2 regions of the Williamsia sp. R60 genome follow, and region 1 is predicted to be linked to the other one. Evidence: riboswitches for the same ligand, from Rfam matches in the RefSeq annotation. Region 1 holds a riboswitch; the other holds the start of a gene.
The links. Region 1 has a riboswitch for thiamine pyrophosphate ahead of thiO (glycine oxidase ThiO). Riboswitches for the same ligand answer to the same signal wherever they lie in the genome.
Positions count from the first base shown of each region.

Region 2: another riboswitch for thiamine pyrophosphate. It lies ahead of ACVWY6_RS06145 (3-oxoacyl-ACP reductase); the one in region 1 lies ahead of thiO (glycine oxidase ThiO).

Region 1 covers NZ_JBSSGR010000002.1:291,107-300,191, forward strand. Annotated here, with positions in the region: gene ACVWY6_RS08240 (helix-turn-helix transcriptional regulator) at 1-149, opposite strand, end outside; gene ACVWY6_RS08245 (VOC family protein) at 253-717, shown strand; gene ACVWY6_RS08250 (2-isopropylmalate synthase) at 757-1,245, opposite strand; gene thiE (thiamine phosphate synthase) at 1,375-2,055, opposite strand; TPP riboswitch at 2,150-2,269, shown strand; gene thiO (glycine oxidase ThiO) at 2,260-3,342, shown strand; gene thiS (sulfur carrier protein ThiS) at 3,327-3,530, shown strand; gene thiG (thiazole synthase) at 3,523-4,335, shown strand; gene ACVWY6_RS08275 (ABC transporter ATP-binding protein) at 4,403-5,512, shown strand; gene ACVWY6_RS08280 (ABC transporter permease) at 5,512-6,261, shown strand; gene thiD (bifunctional hydroxymethylpyrimidine kinase/phosphomethylpyrimidine kinase) at 6,283-7,137, opposite strand; gene thiC (phosphomethylpyrimidine synthase ThiC) at 7,134-8,822, opposite strand; gene ACVWY6_RS08295 ((2,3-dihydroxybenzoyl)adenylate synthase) at 8,951-9,085, opposite strand, start outside.
Region 2 covers NZ_JBSSGR010000001.1:1,363,144-1,372,228, forward strand. Annotated here, with positions in the region: gene ACVWY6_RS06140 (class II 3-deoxy-7-phosphoheptulonate synthase) at 1-1,051, shown strand, start outside; gene ACVWY6_RS06145 (3-oxoacyl-ACP reductase) at 1,077-1,877, opposite strand; TPP riboswitch at 1,869-1,962, opposite strand; gene pknB (Stk1 family PASTA domain-containing Ser/Thr kinase) at 2,021-4,174, opposite strand; gene ACVWY6_RS06155 (Rv2175c family DNA-binding protein) at 4,405-4,770, shown strand; gene ACVWY6_RS06160 (phytoene/squalene synthase family protein) at 4,808-5,719, opposite strand; gene ACVWY6_RS06165 (alpha-(1->6)-mannopyranosyltransferase A) at 5,716-7,272, opposite strand; gene ACVWY6_RS06170 (polyprenyl synthetase family protein) at 7,273-8,349, opposite strand; gene ACVWY6_RS06175 (methylenetetrahydrofolate reductase) at 8,454-9,085, shown strand, end outside.

The DNA.
Region 1 (9,085 bases):
CGCAGCCGGTCCACATCGCGACGCAGGGTGCGCTCGCTGACATCGAGGCGGTCGGCCAGGAGCCACCCCGGCCAGTCGCGAGGTGCCTGGAGTAGCGACAGCAGCGACAGCAGTCGGCGCGAGGTACTCGTGGCGGGTGTCAGCGGCATGCCATCAATTCTGCCGGGATAAGCGGACAAACCCTGACCTATGAGGTGCGCACAGTGGGCACCGGACCGGAAAAGCCGGTGTCCGAGCCTCAAAGGAGCAGATATGACCTACAGCGCAGTCACCCACCTCAACTTCGACGGTGAGGCCCGGGCGGCTCTTGAGTTCTACCGATCGATATTCGGCGGCGAGATGACCGTCCTGACCTATGGCGACTTCGGTATGCCAAAAGATGCCCCTGGCGCCGATCGGGTTGTGTTCGGCCAGATCGTGGGGCAGGCCGGATTCGGTCTGATGGCCTACGACGCGCCCGCACCGGCCGAGCCCTCACGCGCAGCCGCGCCCACGCCGGTCACCAGGCGCGAGAATGAGATGACCCTCACGAACTCGCCGTTCTTCGTGTCGGTCCGGGGTGAGAGCGTCGATGAGGTCCGTGCCCTGTGGGACGGGCTCGCCGACCGCGCCGACATCGTCGAAGAGTTCGGCCCCGCCCCCTGGGCGCCGGCCTTCGGCATGCTCACCGATCGTTTCGGTGTCACATGGATCATCGACGTCGCAGCGCAGTATTGATCTGGCACAGGCCGTCGCCGATCTACCGGTGACCGACTCTCAGTAGAGCCGGTTGGCCCCCGCGATCAGAGCACTCAATGCCGACTCCTGACCGGTGCAGCCGTTCCCCATCGCCCAGGTGCGCCGGTCGTCGCGCTCGCACAGCAGGAAAGTGGCCACGCCGCCGGCGAAGTCGTATTGGTGGAGGCTGACGATCTCGACGCCGGCACCCAAGCGGTACAGCATGTCGGTGAGCGCGCTGATCGGTCCGGTCGCGGTCGCCGAGAGCGATCGGATGACGTCGCCGGTGGCGATGGTCGCCCTGCAGTGCAAGAGGTCTTGTGGGGCGGCCGACGCGGTCCAGTTGCCGAGACGAATCGGTCCGGTCGTCGGCGCGTAGGTGTCGGCGAAAGCTGTCCACGTCATACCGGCGGCCTCGGCCCGCAGCGGCGATGGCAGTGATCTGCCATAGCGGGAGGCAAAAGGATCGGGCGCGGTGGCCTGGGAATGTGGGGAGATCGGTGTATCTGGTGTGGTGAGAGTGTTCATCGACAAGGTCTTCCGGAGAAAAGGATGACCAGCAGGTAGCGCTCACGGCCCGCAACGGGGGGCCGGTCGGATCAGACCCCGCTGCGGTGAACTACGAGAATGCGCTTCATGATTCGCCAACCATAGTCCTCAGGATTTTGTCCTTGCAACCAGTTTGTCCTTCAAACGGCGGGCAGCGTTACAGGGATCGTCCGAGGCGGTGATCGCGCGCACCACCACGATGCGGTCGGCGCCGGCGTCGAGTACCTCCGCGAGTCGCTGTTCGTCGATGCCGCCGATGGCGAACCAGGGCCGCCGCGATGCCAGGTCGGCGGTGGCACGCACGAGGTCGAGACCCGGTGCGAAGCGGCCCGGTTTGGTCGGGGTGGGCCAGCAGGGTCCGGTGCAGAAGTAGTCGACCCCCGGCTGCTCGGCAGCGGACGTCGCCTGCTGGACATCGTGGGTCGAACGGCCGATCACCACGTCGTCGCCCACGATGCGGCGGGCCAGATTCACCGGCAGGTCGTCCTGCCCCAGGTGCAGTACATCGGCGCCGCTCAACGCTGCGATATCCGCTCGATCGTTCACGGCCAGCAGCGCGCCGTGGCGTGCGGTCACCTCGGCGAGCGCACCGAGGAGATCGAGTTCTTGCGCGGCTTCGAGGGGCCCGAACACGCGTTCACCAGCCGACCCCTTGTCACGCAACTGGATGACGTCCACGCCGCCGGCCAGCGCGGCGTCCGCGAACTCGACGAGATCGCCGCGTTCACGCCGGGCGTCGGTGCAGAGGTAGAGCTGGGCGGTGGTCAGGCGATCGCGGGCATTCACGATCGCCGAATCTACCTTCTGCCGAGACCATGGCCCGGCCTCCTGGCCGAACCAGCGGGCTGGCCTGCGGTCCGAACCGACGGAGTAGTCTGTCGGTCAGTACACACACGGGTGCCCGAGGGATGCGTCGGGCTGAGATCTGGGTCGCGAACCTGCCCATGACCGTTACACCTGATCCGGGTAATGCCGGCGAAGGAAGAAGGTGGGATGAAGTCTCTCGCAATCGTCGGTGGCGCCGTCATCGGTCTGGCATGTGCGGTTCGTGCCGCCGAATCCGGCTGGCAGGTAACCGTTTACGATTCAGGTCACCTCGAGCCGCAGCGTGGCGACGGGCTCGTTTCCACCGCGGCATCTCGGGTGGCGGCCGGGATGCTGGGCATTGCGGGGGAGAGTCGCACCGGTGACGACGTCTACCTCGCGTTTGCCGAACAGGCGATGTCGCGTTGGCCCGAGTTCGTCGACAGGCTGGGCGACGATCAGGTGGTCGCTGCCTCCTCGAGCCTGATGGTGGGTGTCGACAGCGCGGACGTCGGCGAGTTGGCCATGGTCGCCGAATGGCTGGCCCGACGCGGCCATCCGATAGAACCGTTGACCGGCAGGGAGATCCGCGCACTCGAGCCCGCGGTGTCGGGACGGGTTCGCAGTGGTTACCTGGCCCGGCGAGAGATGGCAGTGGACAATCGCCGCCTGCTGGCCGTGCTGGCCGACCGCGCGGCGACGTCGGGAGTACGGATCGAGACCACAACAGTGCACGACCTCGCGGAGATCTCCGCCGACCAGGTGCTGCTCGCCGCAGGTGTCGGGTCGGCCGCACTCTGGACCGGGCTCCCGGTCTATCCGTCCAAGGGCGAAGTTCTGCGACTCGGATCCACGCCCGGCGCACTGCCGCCACCGAAACACGTTGTGCGCGGCCGGGTCAACGGGCGGGCGGTGTACGTGGTGCCTCGGCCCGACGGCGTTGTCGTCGGGGCCACCCAGTACGACAGCGGGTTCGACCGGCGACCCGTGGCCGGTGGGGTGGCGGACCTGCTCACCGACGCCATCGAGCTCATGCCGTCATTGCGCGAGTACCACCTGCTCAGCGCCGAGGCGGGACTGCGTCCCGCAACACCCGACGGAATGCCACTCATCGGCAGGCTCGACGACCGGACGATCGTGGCGACGGGTCACGGTCGCAACGGGATCCTGATGTGCCCGGTCACCGCAGATCTGGTGGCAGACATCCTCTCCGGCAAGGAGATCGACCAACCAGCTACAGAACCAGGGAGATTCGCATGGCAACCGATGTAAACGTCAACGGCGACGACGTTCGGCTACCCGATGGGGCGAGCGTGCTGACATTGCTCGACCAACTCGACCTCCCCCGTACCGGGGTCGCCGTTGCCGTCGACGGCGTGGTTCATCCGCAGTCCCGTTGGGCGCAAGAGCTGGGGCCTTGTGAGCGGATCGAGATCCTCACGGCGGTGCAGGGTGGCTGAACAGCTCACGGCACCTGACGAATTGACTCAGGCGGGTACAGCTGCCGACGACTCCCTGGTGATCGCGGGCCGCGAGTTCACGTCCCGGCTCATCACGGGCACCGGCGGCGCCGCCAACTTGGCGATTCTCGAAGACGTGCTGGTCGCCTCCGGCACCGAGATGACGACGGTGGCCATGCGCAGGGTCGATGCCGGCGGACGCACCGGAGTGCTGGACCTGTTGCGCCGCTTGCAGATCGAGGTGTTGCCCAACACCGCTGGCTGCCGGACCGCCGCCGAGGCCGTGCTCACGGCCCAACTGGCCCGGGAGGCACTCGACACCAACTGGGTCAAGGTCGAGGTGGTCGGCGACGAACGGACCCTTCTCCCGGACGGACCCGAGTTGATCGAAGCGGTCGATCGTCTGGTCCAGGACGGGTTCGTGGTGTTGCCGTACACCAACGACGACCCGATCCTCGCGCGACGACTCGAAGACGCCGGAGCCGCCGCCGTGATGCCTCTCGGCTCACCGATCGGCACAGGGCTGGGCATCAGCAACCCACACAACATCGAGATGATCGTCGCGACTGCAGGCGTGCCGGTGATCCTGGATGCGGGCATCGGCACCGCGAGTGACGCGGCCCTGGCCATGGAGCTCGGTTGTGACGCGGTCTTGCTCGCTTCTGCGGTGACCAGGGCTGCCGATCCGGCCCGGATGGCTGCCGCGATGCGTTCGGCGGTGACCGCGGGCAGGCTGGCCCACGGTGCCGGCCGGATCCCCAAGCGGTTCTGGGCACAGGCGTCGTCGCCGCAGCTCGACAGCTGAGACCGCCGGTGAAGATCAGTCACAAGGATGAGGTGGGCGGCGGTGCTGCTCTGGCACACTGAGGGCCATGATCAGAGTTCAGGGCCTGACGAAGGTCTATGGCAAGAACCAGGTGGTCAGCAACCTCACGTTTGACGTGAAACCAGGTGTGGTGACCGGTTTTCTGGGTCCCAACGGTGCAGGCAAATCCACCACCATGCGGATGATCCTGGGACTGGACCGTCCCACGTCGGGTACCGCGACCATCAATGGGTTGCCGTACCGCGAGCTCAAGAGGCCGCTGACCCAGGTGGGCGCACTGCTCGACGCCAAGTGGGTGCATCCGAACCGCACCGCCCGTAGCCACCTGCGCTGGATGGCGGCGTCCAACGGGATCCCGAACCACCGCGTCGACCAGGTGCTGGCCGATGTCGGACTCACCGAGGTGGCGGGCAAGAAGGCCGGGGGCTTCTCGCTCGGCATGTCCCAGCGCCTCGGGTTGGCGGGTGCACTGCTCGGCGACCCAGGCGTCCTGCTCTTCGACGAGCCGGTCAACGGCCTCGATCCCGAGGGCATCGTCTGGATCCGAAAGTTCATGCGGGCTTTGGCCGACCAGGGTCGCACCGTGTTGGTGTCGAGTCATCTGCTCACCGAGATGTCGCTCACCGCAGAACATCTCGTCGTGATCGGCCGCGGGCAGCTGATCGCGGATGCGTCTGTCAAGGACTTCACCAGCAGCGCGCAGGTCACCGTCCGCGTGCGTAGTCCCAAACTCGGCGAACTGCAGGCTGCGCTCGCCGCGGCCGGGCTGCGTTCGGTGCCGGTGGCCGACGACGGGGCAGGCCCGTCGTTGCGCCTGGAAAACGTCACCACCGACCAGGTCGGCGACATTGCTGCGGCCAACGGCATCGGTCTCCACGAGCTCTCGGGCAAGACCGCTTCGCTCGAGGAAGTCTTCATGTCGATGACCGCGGGCGCTGTCGAATACCACGGCAACGACGCGATGGCCTTTCCCGGACAACAACAGTCGGTAGCGTCCTATCCTGCTCAGCAAGGTCAATTCGCTCCACCGCCACCGGGGTGGGGTCCGCAACCAGGTGTGCAACCGCCTGCGGGCCAACCGGGTTACGCGCAACCGGGTCATCCGCAATCAGGTTGGGACGAAGCGGGTCAGAATCAATCTGGGGGTAAAGCCTGATGCTCACCAACGCCGTAGCGGCAGAGCGCATCAAACTCGTCACCACCAAGTCGCCGTACTGGTGTGTCGGCATCGTCATCGTTCTCGGACTGGGACTGGCATTCCTCCTGGGGTGGGCCACAAATGCCGACAACACCTCGGACGGCGAAGTCAACGTCTCCGACTTCGTGGTCGGTACCACCGGATTCGGTGTCACGGTTCTCATGATCATGGCCGTGCTGGCGGTCACCAGTGAGTTCCGTTTCGGCACCATCCGGACGTCGTTCCAGGCGGTTCCGCAGCGTTACAACGTCCTGTTGGCAAAGGCGGCCGTATACGGCGGGCTGGCTGCGGCAGTCACGTTTGTGCTCACCCTCATCTCGGTACCGATCGGCAAGGCGATGTCGGGTTCCGACGTCGACCTGCTCGGTTCCCACGCCATCCGGCTGTATTGGGGCGTTCCGCTCTACGCATTCCTGGCTGTGCTGATCGGGTTGGGTATCGGTGCACTGATCCGCCAGACGGCCGGTGCGATCGTTGTCCTGCTGGTCTGGAGCCTGGTGCTCGAGAACGTGCTGTCGGCGATCCCGAAGGTCCAGGACGTTGCCGGACCCCTCATGCCGTTCCTGAACGCCAACCACTTCATCGATGGCCGTGAACTCGGATTCGATTGGTACTGGAACGAATACGGTTCGCTGTTCTACTTCATGGTGATCACCGCGTTGGTCTTCGGTGCGGCGATCTACGTGACCGACCGCCGCGACGCCTGACCAGACGACGCCGGGATCTCGCTAGATCTCGAGCCGCCAGAGCGGGTTGACCGGTCCGTGGCCTGCCCCCAAGGGGTAGGCCACGGACAGCGACTTGGTAACCCATGACTTCGCGAAACGGACGGCATCGGGTACCGAATAGCCGTGCGCCAGCGCGCAGGTGATGGCCGCCGCCAACGTGTCTCCGGCCCCGTGGTCGTGGCCGGTGTCGATTCTCGGAGCGGTGAGCTCGATGAAGTCCGTGCCGTCGAAGAGCAGATCCGGACTGTTCGGGTCCGACCGCAGATGACCGCCTTTGACCAGGGCCCACTGAGTACCCAGCGCATGTAGCGCGCGTGCGGCCTTCTCCTGGGAGACCCGGTCGGTGACGTCGATTCCGGTGATGAGCCGCACCTCGTCCAGATTGGGCGTGATCAGCGTGGCGATCGGGATCAGTTTGCCACGAAGCGAATCCATCGCCTCGTCGGCCAGGAGCTGGTCACCGTGCATGGACGCACAGACAGGGTCGACCACCAGGGGGATGGTCCGTCCGTGGCCGAGATCGAGCTCATCGGCCGCGCCCACCACCGCATCGATGATCTCGCCTGAAGCGAGCATGCCGGTCTTGGCCGCCCCTATCCCGATGTCGGTGATCACCGACCGCATCTGGTCGGCCACGACAGTCGGCGGAATCGGATGGAAACCGCTGACGCCCAGCGAATTCTGAACCGTCACCGCGGCGACCGCCACCGTGGCATGCACTCCGCACAAGGCCATCGTCCGCAGGTCGGCGTTGATGCCTGCGCCACCGCCGGAGTCGGTGCCGGCGATGGTCATCACTCGAACGGGTGTCTGCCCCAGCGGTACCCGGGGTAGGAGCTGCACGGCGTCGGTCATGGTGTCGAAAGTACGGGACCCACACCGGTCGCGGGTGCCGAGCCGGCTTCGGTGAGCGGCAGGTACACGGCCGCACCCTTTTCCATGAACTCGGCCGATTTGGCGGCCATGTCCGCGGCCAGTTTGCGGTCGATGTCGTCCTGGGTCACCAGGTTGTGCTCTTCGGCGTATGCGCGGACATCCGCGGAAATCCGCATCGAGCAGAACTTCGGGCCGCACATCGAACAGAAGTGGGCCGTCTTGGCAGGCTCGGCGGGCATCGTCTCATCGTGGTACTCGACGGCGGTGTCGGGGTCGAGGGCGAGGTTGAACTGGTCGTTCCAGCGGAACTCGAAACGTGCCCGCGAGAGGGCATCGTCGCGTTCCTGCGCGCGCGGATGAGCCTTGGCCAGATCGGCTGCGTGCGCGGCGATCTTGTAGGTGATCACCCCGACCTTCACATCGTCGCGATTGGGAAGTCCCAGATGCTCTTTCGGGGTCACGTAACAGAGCATCGCAGTACCGGCCTGTGCGATCATCGCCGCGCCGATCGCCGAGGTGATGTGGTCATATGCGGGGGCGATGTCGGTGGCGAGTGGGCCCAGCGTGTAGAACGGCGCCTCCTCGCACAACTCTTCCTCGAGGCGGACGTTCTCGACGATCTTGTGCATGGGGATGTGCCCGGGACCCTCGATCATCACCTGTACGCCATGTGATTTCGCGATCTTGGTGAGTTCGCCCAGCGTGCGTAGCTCGGCGAACTGGGCGGCGTCGTTGGCGTCGGCAATCGAGCCCGGTCGCAGACCGTCTCCGAGGGAGAACGTGATGTCGTAGCGGGCGAAGATCTCGCACAGCTCTTCGAAGTGGGTGTAGAGGAAGGACTCCTCGTGGTGGGCCAGACACCACGCAGCCATGATGGACCCCCCTCGCGACACGATGCCGGTGACCCGGTTCGCGGCGAGCGGCACGTAACGCAGCAACACGCCGGCGTGGACCGTCATGTAGTCCACACCCTGTTCGGCCTGCTCGATCACGGTGTCGCGGTAGGCTTCCCACGTCAGCTTGACCGGATCGCCGTTCACCTTCTCGAGGGCTTGGTAGATCGGCACCGTGCCCACCGGCACCGGTGAGTTGCGCATGATCCACTCGCGGGTGGCGTGGATGTCCTTGCCCGTGGAGAGGTCCATGATGGTGTCAGCACCCCACCGGGTGGCCCAGACCATCTTCTCCACCTCTTCGGCGATCGACGAGCTGACCGCCGAGTTGCCGATGTTCGCGTTGACCTTGACGGTGAACGCCTTGCCGATGATCATCGGCTCGCACTCCGGGTGGCGATGGTTGGCCGGGATGACTGCTCGGCCGATCGCGACCTCGGATCGCACGAATTCCGGATCCATCTGTTCACGGGCGGCGATGAAGCGCATCTCGTCTGTGATGAAACCTGCTCTTGCCCAGGCGAGTTGCGTGCTGGCGCCGTCCACCGGGGCGGGCCGGTTCCAGCTGTCGCGGATCTTGGGCAGACCGACTTCGAGGTCGAACTCCGGCTTGTGCTCGGTGTACGGGCCGGAGGTGTCGTACAGGTCGAGGTGTTCACCGTTCGACAGGTGCACCCGCCGCCCGGGTACCCGCAGATGATCGATCTGCTGGTAGGTCTTGGAGCTACCGCGGATCGGGCCCGTGGTCACAGAATTTACGGCGTCAACCATTTTTTCTCCCTACGCCGGCATTACCCGGTCAGGTTCATCCGGTCGACGGCCGCCTGCCGTCATCTCAGCCCTCGGATCGCGAGAGCCCCCGTGCTTTTCTATTGTCCAAGGGCAGCTTACGCCGCTCGTCAAGTCAGCTGCAGCAGCAATGCGCGTTTGTCGATCTTCCCGACCGCGGTCACCGGCAGACCGGCGACCACCTCGAGCTGGTCGGGTTGCTTGAACGTCGCCAGCCCGCGGTCGGCGAGGAACTGCCGGATGGT
Region 2 (9,085 bases), on a different contig from region 1:
CAGCATGCCTGTGGTCAAGGTGGCCCGCATCGCGGGCCAGTACGCCAAGCCGCGCTCGTCCGACACCGATGCCCTGGGGCTGCCGTCCTACCGCGGCGACATGGTGAACGGCTTCGTCGCCGAACAGTCCGTCCGAGAGCACGATCCGTCTCGACTGGTGCGGGCGTACGCCAACGCCAGTGCCGCGATGAACATGGTGCGAGCGCTCACCGGCGCAGGTCACGCCGACCTCCACCGCGTGCACGACTGGAACCGGGAGTTCGTGCGCACATCGCCGGCCGGTGCGCGTTACGAGGCGCTCGCCTCGGAGATCGATCGTGGGCTGCGGTTCATGGACGCATGCGGGGTTCGCGACTCGAACCTGGAATCGGCAGACATCTACGCCTCACACGAGGCTCTCGTGCTCGACTACGAGCGTGCGATGCTGCGGCTGGCCGACGACCCGGAAGACCCCGACAGCGGCAAGAAGGTGCTGTACGACCTGTCCGCGCACTTCTTGTGGATCGGCGACCGGACCCGACAGCTCGACGGAGCGCACATCGCCTTCGCCGAGCTGATCTCCAACCCGATCGGTCTCAAGATCGGCCCGAGCACCACGCCCGAGCTCGCCGCCGAGTACGTCGAGCGACTCGATCCGCACAACGTGCCCGGCCGTCTCACCCTGGTCGCCCGGATGGGCAACGGCAAGGTTCGTGACCTGCTGCCGCCGATCGTCGCGGCGGTCGAGGCCACCGGGCACAAGGTGATCTGGCAGTGCGATCCGATGCACGGCAACACCCACGAGGCGAGCACCGGCTTCAAGACCCGCCACTTCGACCGCGTGGTCGACGAGGTGCAAGGTTTCTTCGAGGTCCACCACGCACTGGGAACCCATCCCGGTGGCGTGCACATCGAACTCACCGGGGAAGACGTCACCGAGTGTCTCGGTGGTGCACAGGACATCTCGGACATGGATCTGGCCGGCCGATACGAGACCGCGTGTGATCCGCGGCTGAACACCCAGCAGTCACTGGAGCTGGCGTTCCTCGTCGCGGAGATGCTCCGGGGGTAACCCGCTCGACGTCGTGGTCGGTGTCTCAGCCCTTGACGAGGCCGCCGTCGACCACCAGGTTCTGACCGGTCACCGCCCGTGCCCACGGTGACGCGAAGAACAGAACCGCGTCGGCGAACTCGGCGGGAGTGGTGACCCGTCGCAGAGGCGTGCTCTGGGCGATGAGATCGAACACCGCCTCGGGGGTGGCGGCGCTGGCGTCGGTGGTTCGCAGCAGGCCACCGGACACCATGTTGACGGTGATCGACTCGGGTCCGAGATCGGCCGACAAAGTCCGCGTCAACGCGAGCAGTGCAGCCTTGGCCGCGGTGTAGTCGTGGTAGGGCACAACCGGGTTCTGGACGAGATTGGTCCCGATGGTGACGATGCGGCCGAATCCCGCCTCGCGCATCCCGGGCAGAGCTGCCTGTGTGGTGTGCAGGGCGCCGGCAACACTGCCCCGTAGTTGGGCGTCGAACGCCTGCCATTCGATGGCGTCGACTGCCGGCCGTGCATCGCCGTTGAACGAGAAATCGATCAGCGCGTTGTTGATCACGGTGGTGACGGGAGCTCCGAAATGCGCACGGGCGGTTGCGAACATGTCCAGCACGGCATTCCGATCGGTGACATCTGCCTGCACGGCCAGGCATCGGCCGGCCCCCAGTTCGTCGGCGAGCGCGTCGGCGGCCGCCTGGCTGCGGTGGAAGTTGATGACCACCCGCGCGCCCTGGAGAGCGAACGCCCGGGTGATGGCGGCGCCGAGTCCACGGGCCCCGCCGGTCACCAGGACGATCTGCTCGGACAGTGGCCGGTGATCGGAATCGTTCTCGGGCGCAACTGAATTCACGATGGACATCCCTCCGCCAGCATTACCTGGTCAGGTACAGCGGGTCTGATCTCAGCCGACGTGTTCGGCACCCCGTGTCACCGGCAATCACATCACACCGGGCCACTCGAAGGAGACCGGGCATGTTCGCCGGTCGGGCAACCTCAGGGGAACGAGGTGATCTGCACCGTACTGCCCTGCTTCACCCGGGTACCGCCACCCGGATTCTGCCCGACCACGAGCGACACACTCGAGCGCGTCAGGCCCCGGCTGTCCACGGAGAGGCCGGCCGCCTCGAGTTTGCTCTTCGCGGTCCCGACCGTGTCGCCGGTGACGTTCGGGACATCGACGCCGTCGGATACGAAGATGCGCACGACCGGGTCGCGAGGGTCCACCCGCGCCCCGAAGGCGGGGCTGGCCGTGGTGATGGTGCCCGCCTTCGCGTCACCGTCGGTGGACGTGCCGCCGTCTTGCGCGATCAGCCCCGCGTCTTGCAGGACCCGCCTCGCCTCGTCGGGGGTCTTGCCGGACAGGTCCGGCACCTTGATCGCGTCGGACACCACGAGTGTGACGGTGCTGCCCGGCTCCGCGAGGGTGCCCGCGCCGGGGTCGGTGCCGATCACCTTGCCGCCGTCGACATCCGGGCTGAACTCCTTGCGGACGGTGCCGGCCTTGAGTTTCGCCGTCTTGAGCAGTGCAGTGGCGTCGTCCTGATCGCGTCCCGCCACATCGGGCACCGAGATCGGCTCGGGGCCTCTGCTGGTGATGATCTGCACTTCACTGCCGACCGCAACCGTGGTGCCGGAACTGGGACTGAGTGAGACCACCGAGCCCTTCGGCGCGGTGGCGCTGTACTGCTGGCGTGCAACCACGGGTGTGAGAGTGCGGTCGCGCAGACGTTTCTCGACCACGGCGAGCGGATCACCCGAGGAGAGGTCCGGGACTTTGGGCTGTCCCACCGAATACGACAGATCGACGTCCGAGAATCTGCTGACACGCGTGCCGGGCGCGGGCTCGACGGCCATCACCTGGTCGACCGGCAACTCGTTGTCGAACGTCGGGTTGTCAACCACGTCGAGTCCGGCGTCTTCGATCGCCTCGGTCGCTGCCACACGGTCCATCCCGTTCAGTTCCGGAACGGTGGTGAAGCGACCCGACCCGAGCCACCACCCGGCGACGCCGAGCGTTGCGGCGAGCAGCACCACCACGAGCACCCAGATCAGCGCATTGCGGCGCGACTTGCGCCGGCGTTCCTCGAACTCGGCGGCATGCGACAGCAACATGGGCGAGCCGGGCGGCGGGCCCTGGGCGTATGCGGGTGGGGGCGTCGGCGGTTGAGGCGGTCCGTGCCCTTCGGGATGCCGGGTGTCCGGTGGAAGTGTCTGCACACGAGTCGGATTACGGACGTCGGGTTGCGCGGCGGCTCTGGCCGGCAACGGGTCGGTGAGGTCCGGGTCGACGGCGGCCCCGGGACGGTGTTGCTGGCGGTCGCGGAACGCGACCATGGTCTCGCGTTCGGCAGAGCGGGTCGGCGCCGGGACGGTGAACGCGGGCAGCTGCAGATCGTCCGCGATCTCGTCGAGTACCTCGCGCATGTGATGTCCGTCGCGATAGCGATCCGCAGGGTTGCGTGCGGTCGCGGTGAGGACGAACTCATCGAACTCGCGGGGCACACCCGGGATCACCGAACCCGGCGGCGGGACGTCGTTGTGCAACCGCTGGTAGGCCAGACCCAGGGCGGTGTCGCCGGTGAAAGGTGTTCGGCCGGTGAGCATCTCGAACACCAGGATGCCGGTTGAGTACACATCGGAACGAGCGTCGGCCGACGCGGTTTCCACCTGTTCGGGGGAGAGATAGGCAGCTGTTCCGAGGATCACGCTGTTGGAGGTGATCCCGGCGGCAGCGATCGCCCGGACCAAACCGAAGTCGACGACCTTGACCTCCCCGTCGTCGGAGATGAGGACGTTCTCGGGTTTGACGTCGCGGTGCACCAGTCCGGCGCGATGCGCGGCACCGAGTGCTCCCAGGACCGGCGCCGCGACCGCGGTGACCGCGTGGGGTGGCATCGGTCCGCGCTCACGCAGCAACTCGCGCAGGGTGCCGCCCTGGACGAGTTCCATCACCAGGAATGCGTAGTCGCCGTCCGCGCCCTGGTCGTACACCGCGACCAGGCCGGGGTCCTTTAGCCGGGCAACCGACCGGGCCTCGAACTCCAGGCGGGCAAGGAACTGCGGGTCGGCCGAGAAACGCGGATCCATGACCTTGACCGCCACCGGACGATCGAGGCGCAGATCCATGCCCAGGTACACACTCGACATCCCGCCGCGGGCGATCAGCGCATCGATCCGATAGCGACGCTCGATCAGGACGCCGAGCAACACGTCGGACGGGGCGTTCACCAACTTGGGCCTTTCTCGGCAGGGCGGGACACGAACAACGAGTCCACCCTAGCGAGGGAGTGTCGAGAAAAGATCACGGAACATGTGTGGCGCCCGCGCCCGGACCGGTGATTCGACGCGTTGACCATCGCCTGGGTACCCTCGTCCCCGTGGGTTCCGTACCGCTTTCCGAAGACACGCTGCCTGCTGACGTCGAGGTGTTGTCGGTGTCGCAGGTCTCCTCCCGAATGGGATTCTCGAACAGCAAGATCCTCAACCTGATCACCGACCACCAGTTGCTGGCGGTTCGCCGTGACGGGCAGGTGGCCATCCCGGCCCTGTTCTTGGACGGCCCGGAGATCACCAAACATCTTCCCGGGCTCATCGATGTCCTCCTCGACGGCGGCTTCAGCCGCGACGAGGCCTTGCGGTGGCTGTTCACGCCTCACGATGACCTCGACATCACCCCGGCTCAGGCACTGCACGGGCATCAGGCCCGTGAGATGGTGCGCCGGGCCCAGGCAGAAGCGTTCTGACCAGTCCGTTCTGATCGGGCCGGTCGGGTACCGGTGCTCAGGACCGAGCAAGCGTGCCACGGGTGCTCACGGCACGGGCGACGTGACCGAGGCGTGCCGGTTTCGACACTCGCACGCGTTCGGTGAGTACCCGGTAGCCGCTACGTTCCACCTCATCGAGGATCGCGCGGTACATGGTGAATGCTGCTCGGATGCCCGGCCGGCTCGACGGCGACAGCATCTCGATTCCCGGTTCGGCGCGGCGGTATTCGGCACGGGTCACCGCGATCAGATGCGCCAGGGCGCGGCGTAGTTCACCCGGTACCTGACCTGTGCGTCGGCACCGTCGCAGCATGGATTCGTCCACCCCGAAGATCGCGAGTTCGTCGGTAGGTAGATAGATGCGGTCGCGATCGAGGTCTTCGCCGGCGTCCCGGATGAAGTTGGTCAGCTGGAATGCGTCGCCGAGCGCTCGGGCGGGAGCGATGGCGACATCCCCGTCGACCGCCGTGCCCAGGATCGGCAACATCTGCAATCCGATCACGCTTGCCGACCCGTACATGTAGTCGCGCAGTTCGGCCATCGTCCGATACCGCGCGACGTGGACGTCGCTGTCGGGAATGTCCATCCTCATCGATCGCATGAACGCGTCGAAGTACCGGTGGTCGATGTCGAAAGTGCTGATGGTGTCCGCGACGGCCAGCACTTCGGGCCTTCGGGGGAGATACCCCGGATCGGACAGAGCCGCGTGCAGGTCGGCCTCGATCGCGTCGAGTGCGGACAGTCGGTGTTGCCCGGATCCCGTGTCGACGATGTCGTCGACCATGCGCGCGAAACCGTAGAGCGCATAGACCCCGGCACGTTTTCGCCGCGAGAGCAGTTGCGTGCCAAGGTAGTAACTGCGGCCATGGGTGGCGGTGAGCTTGCGGCAGTGCTCGTAGGCGGGTTCGAGTCGCCCGTCACCGATCATGCGGGTGCTCCGGTGACGGGGGCCGGGGAGGGTCCACGGGTCACCCGGCGCAGACGCAGGGGGTCCTCGCGGATCAACGACCAACCCGCAAGTGCCGAGAGGGCAACGGCGACAACCACATCGGTCAGCTTGTACATGAAGATCTCGTCGTCCGGCCCAAACACCTGGAGGAGGAACACCGAATAGAACACGATGGCCACGACTGCCCATCGCTCGATGGTGAAGGCGGCAGCCAGCACAAGCGCCCAGGTGTAATACCAGGGCAGCGTGGACGGTTCGAGTAACAGGACGGCGAGCATGGCCCACGCCATCCCGGTGACCGCGGCGCGCTCACCTCGTCGGAACCACAACCAGAGACCCACCAGGGTGAGCGCCAGGACAACCGACCCCACCGCGCGCGTCACCTCGAGCACCGGCAACAGTGGCAAGGCGGTGAAAGGTGATGCGGCAAAGGTGATGAGGTGCGCCACCGCGGTGGGAATTGTCAGCCAATTGATGATCTTTGCCGCCCACGTCAGTCCCAGCAGCCAGCCGAATCCATGGCCGACGACCAACGTCAGCAGTCCGAAGACGGCCACGGACACCCCGATGATCCAGGCGAGAACGCGAGCCACGTCCTTGGCACGGACGTCACGCTCATCGCGGATGTGGGACAACCAGATCCACAACACGAAGGGGATGGCGACGCCGGCGGTGATCTTGATCGACATGGCGAGTGCGAGAACGCCGACTCCGACAACGTGTCTGCGTGTCACCACGAGCGTGACCCCGGCGATCAGGACGCCCATCATCAGCAGCTCGACGTGCGGTCCTCCCACCAGGTGCACCAGCACAAGAGGATTGAGGACGGCGAGCCACAGCGCCAGAGCGGGGTCGGTGCCGAAATGCCTCGCCAGCTTCGGAAGCGCCCACAACGTCAAGAACAGCCCGGGCACCAGGGCCAGCCGCATGACCAGCACACCCACGACGGGTTCGTCGCCGGTCACCCGGGTGACCGTGCCCGTGAGCGACATGAACGCGGGACCATAGGGAGCTGTGGTGGTCGCCCATACCTGGGCCATCGAGTCGAGCAGGGCCCCGGGCTGTACGGCAGGCCCATCGGCATATGGGTTGAACCCGTCGCGTAACAACGCCCCCTGGGCGAGATACGCGTACACATCTCGGCTGTAGAGCGGCACGGCGACCATCAGGGGCGCCGACCACGCGATGGCTGCCCAGCCGACAGTGCGGGCGGCGCCGTCGGTCGGGGTGGCGGCGCGGAGGGTGCGACCCACGCGCACCCAGGCGACCACCATCACCGCCACACCAAGCCAGAACGACATCCCCGCCAGGGTTTTCCCGTGTCCGAACGACAGCCACGACAATCCCAGATCCTGCAGTGACGTCTGATTCCGCGGGATGTCGCCGACTCCGAAGCTCCCGATGGTGACGAGCAATGATCCGGCGAAACCGAGCAGGACGGATCCGCCGATCGCCGTCGCACCGAACTCACGCAGCCGACGAATGTTGTCGCCCACCGGCGTGCGCGGACGCGCGGTGTCAGAGCGAGCCATTCAGGTCTGCCGCCGGGTCATGGCCGTTGCCAGGTCCGTCAATTCGGATTTGGCGGCCGGGGTCGCGTTGCTGGCGGCCAAGGTCGTCAGAGCCGAGTCGACGAGACCGTCGATCTGCTGCTCCACAGCCTGCACTGCACCACTGTTCTCGATGATCCCGGTGATCTCCGCCAAGTCCGCTGGACCGAGGTCGTGCCCGATCCCGTCCCGAAGCTTCTGTGCTGCAACCGGATCGTTGGTGTCGGCGAAATCGAGTGCGGCGGCCAGCAGTGCGGTGCGTTTGCCTGCCAGGAGGTCGTCGCCTGCCGGCTTACCGGTCACCGACGGATCGCCGAACACCCCGAGCAGGTCGTCGCGAAGCTGGAACGCCACGCCGATGTCGGTGCCGAACGAGCGCAGAGCATTTACCAGGGCGTCATCGCCGCCACCGATCACGGCACCGAGCTGCAACGGCCGTTCCACGGTGTACGCCGCTGTCTTGAACCGCATCACCCGATGAGCAGCGGCAGGGGATTCGTCCCCCGACGCCTCGGTCCGGATGTCCAGCAACTGCCCGGCCAGTACCTCTGTCCGCATCCCGGACCACACCGGTGTGACCTGGCCGAACACGTCGGGGGCGAATCCGGCGCCCGCGAGCAGATCGTCCGCCCAGGCGAGTGCGAGATCGCCGAGCAGGATGGCCGCGCCTTCGCCGTAGTGGTCCGCGGCGCCTAGCCAGCCGGCAGCCCGATGTCCTTCTTCGAACTGGCGGTGGATGGTGGGGTGACCCCGGCGGGTGTCGGAACGATCGATGATGTCGTCGTGGATCAGGGCGCAGGCCTGTACGAGCTCGAGGGCCGCGCACACGGTCAGCATCTCGACGGGAAGTGTCCGGGCCGGGCCGGCAGCGCGGTAACCGGCCCAGGCAAAGGTGGGCCGGACCCGTTTGCCGCCGCGCAGTACAAAAGCCTCCATCGCATCCACTGCTTCGGCGAAACCCGGGGAGATGGCAGTGACCGTGGGCCTGCGATCTTCGAAGACCTGCCGTAACAACTCGGTGGTCGCCATCGGGACGTCGCGCAGGAACTCGATTGCCACGGCTTCACCTTAGCGGTGGCGCGATCCATGTCGTGTTGTCGCGGTATGACCACGTCTGTGGCACCACATGGTCTCGACCACGGCGCCGACCGTATGCTTGTCAGGTGAGTTCGCAGCAATCCCACCCGTCGATCGTGCAGCGGCTGGCCGAGCCACATCCGGGGCCGGTGCCGTTTTCGGTCGAGTTCTACCCGCCCCGCGATGAGCAGGCCGAGGCGCGTCTGTGGCGTACGGTTCGGATCTTCGAACGAATGGGCCCCGCTTTTGTGTCCATGACCTACGGGGCGGGCGGGTCCACCCGCGACCGCACGTTGCGTATCACCGGTCAACTCGCCCGGGAGACCACATTGCTGCCGGTGGCGCACCTGACCGCGGTCGGGCACAGCGTCGCCGAACTGCGCGCGATGATCGGTGGGTACGCGGACAAGGGCATCACCAACATCCTCGCGTTGCGCGGTGACCCCCCGGGCGATCCGCTCGGCGAGTGGGTCAAGCACCCCGAGGGCGTCGAGTACGCCGAGCAACTGGTGCGGCTCGTGCAGGAACTCGGAGACTTCAACGTCGGTGTCGCGTCGTTCCCGGAAGGCCATCACCGGGCGCCGGACCTCGACCACGACACCAAGTATCTGGTGTCGAAGCTTCGCGCCGGAGCCCAGTATTCGATCACGCAGATGTTCTTCGACGTCGACGACTTCCTGCGCTTGCGCGACCGGGTCACCGCCATGGACCCCGAACA